2 regions of the Solibacillus sp. FSL K6-1554 genome follow, and region 2 is predicted to be linked to the other one. Evidence: riboswitches for the same ligand, from Rfam matches in the RefSeq annotation. Region 2 holds a riboswitch; the other holds the start of a gene.
The links. A riboswitch is a leader RNA that binds a small molecule or an ion and turns the genes downstream of it on or off. The one in region 2 is predicted to bind thiamine pyrophosphate.
Positions count from the first base shown of each region.

Region 1: another riboswitch for thiamine pyrophosphate. It lies ahead of tenA (thiaminase II); the one in region 2 lies ahead of thiC (phosphomethylpyrimidine synthase ThiC).

Region 1 is NZ_JBBOSS010000001.1:2,718,292-2,721,487, forward strand. It holds gene thiD (bifunctional hydroxymethylpyrimidine kinase/phosphomethylpyrimidine kinase) at 1-238, opposite strand, end outside; gene thiM (hydroxyethylthiazole kinase) at 235-978, opposite strand; gene tenA (thiaminase II) at 956-1,648, opposite strand; TPP riboswitch at 1,725-1,823, opposite strand; TPP riboswitch at 1,890-1,988, opposite strand; gene MHB58_RS13530 (NAD(P)H-dependent flavin oxidoreductase) at 2,126-3,106, opposite strand.
Region 2 is NZ_JBBOSS010000001.1:3,206,120-3,209,315, reverse strand. It holds gene thiC (phosphomethylpyrimidine synthase ThiC) at 1-1,141, opposite strand, end outside; TPP riboswitch at 1,290-1,404, opposite strand; cobalamin riboswitch at 1,738-1,915, shown strand; gene cobT (nicotinate-nucleotide--dimethylbenzimidazole phosphoribosyltransferase) at 2,008-3,066, shown strand.

The DNA.
Region 1 (3,196 bases), 490 kb from region 2:
TAAACAGCATCCCTGTCTTAATTGCCTTTACGTCGAAATCTTGAAGTACTGCCTTTAGCTGAGCTTGAACGAAATCAGCCGTTGTCGGAAAAATTCCATGCACTCCTTCAGTATTTTGTGCGGTTAATGCGGTGATTACTGATGTACCGAATACACGGAGTTCCTGAAACGTTTTTAAATCGGCTTGAATCCCGGCACCGCCACCGCTATCCGATCCTGCTATCGTACATGTAATCATTTTCGTCCCCCCGCTAAATTTTCTAGTTCATTCAAGAAATTTGTGTGGAAATTTCCTATAGTTGCAACAGAATTGGCACTTGCCTGTTTATATTCATTAAGTAGCGTCATTAAGTCATCAAACGGTTCTTTACTGTTTGCAAGCACCGCTGCACATAAGGCACTAAGCAAGCAGCCACTCCCCGTCATTTTTGTCACCTTTTCATGACCACCCGCTACAAATTCCACTCTTTTCCCATCAGTAATAACATCTTGTTCTCCTGTTACGATCACAATACATTGATAGTTATTAGCCAACTTTTTGGCAGTCACTGCAACATCGATATCTCCTTTGCCACTATCCACACCTTTAGACGCCCAATTTACTCCCGCCAGAGCCGCCATTTCTCCAATATTGCAACGGATTACATTAATCTTTAAACGATCGAGCAGTTGTTGTGCTGTCTCCGCTCGAAACTTCGTTGCCCCTACACCTACTGGATCAAGGACAACGGGAGTATTATGCATGTTTGCGCTAAGTCCTGCTTTCTTCATCGACTCTATTGTCCGTTCATTCAAAGTGCCCATATTTAAAAGTAAAGCATTCGCCTGGGCAGCCATTTCCCCCACTTCTTCTATTGCATCCGCCATTACTGGTGAAGCTCCTACCGCCAGCAAGCCATTCGCTGTAAAGTTTGCGACAACATAGTTGGTAATACAATGAACTAATGGTTGTTTATTATAAATTGCTTGCAGACTCATTTACATACACTCCTTGTTCCCAGCTTTGCTTCGTCCAAGGCATTTCCCAAAACATCCATTCGTAATAACAGCTTTTCTTAAAATGCTCCTGTAATACTTTAAGCTTTGCAGGTTGTTCTTTCGCATATCGATCTAGCATCGATTTTTGTACTTCAATATTTTGAAGCATCTCCTCGGAAGCATATAATGCAATCCACTGTTCATAAAGAGGTATATTGGGGCATGCATCTTTTAATCTTTGCCCAATTTCCTGATACAGCCATGGGCATGGCAGGATTGCCGCAAATGCTTCTGCTACATCTCCGTTATGCACTGCATTGTACATATGGCTCACATAGTTATAGGCTGCTGGTGCTGGTTCGAATTGTTCTAAATCATCCACAGTCACACCTAATTCTTTAAACGTTGTACGGTGTAACTCAAGCTCGGCATCATGGATAAACTTTGCTGTTTGCAGAAAATATTGAACATCATCATCCGTTGTCGCTTTTGCAGCTGCAAGAGCTAATACTTTCGTATAATGTTTTAAATAATACGCATCCTGCAGCATATAAAACTTAAACTTCTCAAGCGGTAGACTCCCATCTGCAATCCCTTGTACAAAAGGATGATAAAAGCTAGCCTCCCAATAAAAATCCGTTTCTTTTCTTACCTTTTCACAAAATCCCATTGTTACTCCTCCTTTTTGTTGGCGGAAGCACAAAAAAGACGTCTCAACATATAGAGAGACGTCCCCAAAAAGTGTAGATACACTTTTCATTGCTCCCTACGTCCGTATTAACGGCCAGGTTCCAAGGGTCAGGTTTTAACCTTCTCAACACTGCTGTGTCCCCCCGCAAATCAAATGCTTGTGTATTTGCAAAAGAAAGACTCCACGTAAAATATACGCGGAGCCAAAGTAAGTACATATGTATAGCTTGTACTTTGCTCCCTACGTCCGTATTAACGGTCAGGTTCTAAGGGTCAGGTTTTAACCTTCTCAACACTGCTGTGTCCCCCCGCAAATGCATTTAATTACCCAGAGTGTAACAAATTAATTCGACCCGGGCAAGTGAATTCACAAAATTACGAAATTAATAGTTCAATAACAAATTCACAAAATAGCGCATCGTTAGTAAAAATTTTGTTACTAATGATGCGCTGACATCTATTGTAGATGGGTTACTGCAGATCTTTTACCAGTCAGTTCCTGATAAGCCTGAGCATATTCCTCGGCCAGTTTATCGACATATTGTTTTGTGGAAGTAATCTCTTTAATCGCGCCAATTCCTTGCCCGCTGCCCCAAATATCTTTCCAGGCTTTTGCGGTATTATCGTTAAAGTTCATTGCTGAAGGATCACTTTCTTTTAAATTACTCGGGTCCATCCCCGCGTTCATGATAGAACCTTTCAAATAATTCCCGTGGATTCCTGTAAATAAATTGCTGTATACAATATCTTCTGCAGTACTATCAACAATCATCTGTTTATATTCTTGACGAGCAAACGCTTCTTCGGTCGCGATGAATGGTGAACCGATATAGCCAAAATCAGCCCCCATCGCCTGTGCAGCCAATACCGAATGTCCTCGTGCGATTGATCCTGATAAAGCTAATGGACCGTCAAACCATTCACGGATTTCCTGTACGAGCGCAAATGGGCTTTGCTGACCTGCATGGCCACCTGCACCTGTTGCTACAGCAATGATGCCGTCTGCACCTTTTTGAATCGCTTTTTTTGCAAAATGATTGTTAATGACATCATGGAAAACGATGCCTCCATAACTATGTGCTGCCTCAAATACTTCTTCACGTGCACCAAGTGAAGTAATAATAATCGGAACTTTATATTTCACACAAAGCTCCATATCCTGTTCCAGACGTTCATTTGTTTTATGAACAATCTGATTAATGGCAAATGGCGCAGCCGGCTGATCCGGATTTTTGGCATTATAGCTGGCCAACTCCTCTGTAATTTCAGCTAACCATTCATCCAACTGGCTTGCCGGTCTTGCATTTAACGCAGGCATTGACCCAACTATTCCTGCCTTACATTGTTCAATGACCAATTGCGGATTGCTAATAATAAACAATGGTGCCCCGATTACTGGGATACGTAAGTTTTGTAAAATTTCCGGAATATTCCCCATCTATAATCCCCCTTTTATTCAGCTACTACTAATACTTCATCAGCTTCAATAAAATCTCCTTCTTAATTTAGATGACAATCAAAAAGTCAG
Region 2 (3,196 bases):
GTTCTCCAAGAGTTTCTAATTCCGCAAATTGAGCTTCATCATTGGCATCAGCAATGGAACCAGGACGTAAGCCATCTCCTAATGAGAATGAAACATCATAAGTTTTCATGATTTCACAGATTTCTTCAAAGTGAGTATATAAAAAATTTTCTTTATGGTGGTGAAGACACCATTGTGCCATAATAGATCCACCTCGGGATACAATACCTGTTAAACGTTTTGCTGTTAACGGAACATATCGTAAAAGAACACCAGCATGAATGGTGAAGTAATCCACCCCTTGTTCTGCTTGTTCAATCAATGTATCACGGTAAACTTCCCATGTTAGGTCTTCAGCAACACCATTTACTTTTTCTAGTGCTTGATAAATAGGTACGGTACCGACAGGAACAGCCGAATTTCGAATAATCCATTCCCGTGTTGTGTGAATGTTTTTACCTGTTGATAGGTCCATAATATTATCAGCACCCCAACGTGTTGCCCATGTCATTTTTTCAACCTCTTCTTCGATGGAAGATGAAACAGCAGAATTGCCAATATTCGCATTAATTTTTACATGAAAGTTACGACCTATTATCATAGGCTCTGATTCTGGATGGTTGATATTAGAAGGAATAATCGCGCGACCCTTTGCAATTTCATCCCGTACGAATTCAGGTTTCATATTTTCTCTTATTGCGATAAATTCCATTTCAGGCGTGATAATGCCTTTTCTTGCATAATGAAGTTGTGTAATATTTTTCCCTTTTTTGGCCCGTAACGGTTTCCGCTTTAAACCAGGAAACACGTTATGATTAGCACGAGGATCGTTTTCATCTTTATAACCATTATCCTCAGGCTTGATTTCACGACCATCATATTCCTCCACATCGCCACGTTCTTGAATCCATGTACTGCGAAGGGCAGGGAGACCTTTTGTAATATCGACAGAATAATCAGGGTCTGTATAAGGTCCGCTCGTGTCATACACTCGTACTGGAGGATTATCCTCTTCTCCAAACGTACCAGTAGTCGGGCTTAACTCGATTTCACGCATTGGAACCTTAATGTCAGGTCTAGAGCCTGTTACATATACTTTTTTGCTACCTGAAAAATTAGACATGATGGAAATACTTTGTTCGTTTAATGAAGATGGTGACATTGACATAATAAATCTCTCCTTTTTTTGAATATAAGGACAAGAGATAGAACACAACAGTGGTGAGCTAAAAAGCTATGAAGTACATAAAAAAGCCGGTGTCCAATAAATGGTCGGACCCGGCTAATATGTATACAGAAGTAGTATTACTATAATACGATGCTAACTTCCCCACGCTGGTATGATCCAGATCAGGTCCCAAGAGTTAAGAAACTTCAACGTGTTTCTTTCTCAGCCCAACTTATTGGACACCCCTAGTTATTTCTATTCAATTTGATTTTAGTATACATGAAACTTCATTGAGATAAAAGTGAAAATTTAAAAAAATTATTTGCAGTTAGATGAATTACCAAACATTGATATCGTACTCATTTCGCTTGCAAATTACAATCATCTGCATGTCCCTACGTTAAAAGACTAAAGAAACAAAACCCGAACGTATTATTATTTCAGATGAGTCAACATTTTAAAACGGGGTCAGAATTCGTTGTATACGGTGGATTCATCGCTCAATGATTCTGAATCAGAGAACTTATTAATTCCTGCTTATTTAAAACCCACCCTTGACGAAAAAAGTCGTTCGTCGTAAAGTAATGATAAATTCATCAAGCATTAGGTGCCCTTTAAGGGAGAATAGGGAATAAAGTGAAAAGCTTTAGCGTAATCCCAACACTGTATAGAGGAGTTTCATAGCAAAACCCACTGGATTTACATCTGGGAAGGGGCTATGAAATTGTGAATCTGAGCCAGGAGACCTGCCTAATACGCTTACTGTTATAGACACTGGATATGTCTGTAGTTTATTTGTTATCGAATAAACTACAGGCTTTTTTATTGTCAAAAATACATTTAGATAGGGGAAACGAAATATGCAATTATTACAGCAAACAATTGATCAAATTCAAGGAATCGACCGACAAATGGAAGAAAAAGCACGTACGTACATAGACTCTTTAGCCAAACCACCACAAAGCCTAGGGAAGCTCGAATCACTAGCTCTGCAAATCGCCACAATTACGGGTGACCTTGCGCCTAAAATCGATAATAAAGCGGTGATCGTCATGGCTGCGGATCACGGGGTGTATGAGGAGGGCGTAACGCCAAATCCGCAAAGTACAACGGTTTTCCAAACATTATCATTTCCGAAAGGGACGACAGGGATGTGTACGATTGCGAAAATTTCGAATGCACAAGTCATTCCGGTAGATATCGGTGTAAAAGAAGATTTACCTCAAGATGCTGGGGTAATCATTAAAAAGGTCAAATACGGGACAGACAATATGGCGAAAGGTCCAGCAATGACCCGAGAAGAAGCGATTCAAGCGATTGAAGTAGGAATTGAAGTCGCAACAGAAGCGATCCAAAACGGTATCAATCTAATTGGTACCGGGGAAATGGGTATCGGGAATACGACACCGAGTGCTGCAGTGCTTTCAGTGCTTCACGGCTGTGATCCGCTGGCAGTAACGGGCTTTGGAGCCGGTGTCGGAGCTGGCGGCATCGAATATAAAGCCGAAGTCATTCGAAAAGCGATTGCCTTGAACGAGCCGAACGCCGAAGATCCGATTGATGTTGTAGCAAAAGTAGGCGGACTGGAAATTTGCGGGATGGCCGGAATCTTCCTTGCAGCTGCAGCGAATCGTGTACCGGTCGTTGTTGACGGGTATATTTCAACGGTTTCCGCATTAATCGCCTCTAAGTTAAATCCGAATGTGAAAGCATATTTGATTCCGTCACATTTATCGGAAGAGCCGGGTGCAAAAATTGCAGCTGAGCTTCTAGAATTAGAGCCAATGCTGCATATGAATATGAGACTTGGAGAAGGATCAGGTGCTGCACTAGCGTTCCCGATTCTAGATGCAGCATGTTCCATGATTACAAATATGGTGACATTGGAGGAAGCGGCCGCGCTTTTAGTAGCCAAGTAGAAAAAGAAATTAAATTAATAAAATAAAATGTCGTAAAAAGGCTACATTAAAAGTAATAGTAACTTTTAATGTAGCCTTTTTTTATGAATTCGATATTCCATAGAAATAAATGGCGTTTTTCAGTCTATTC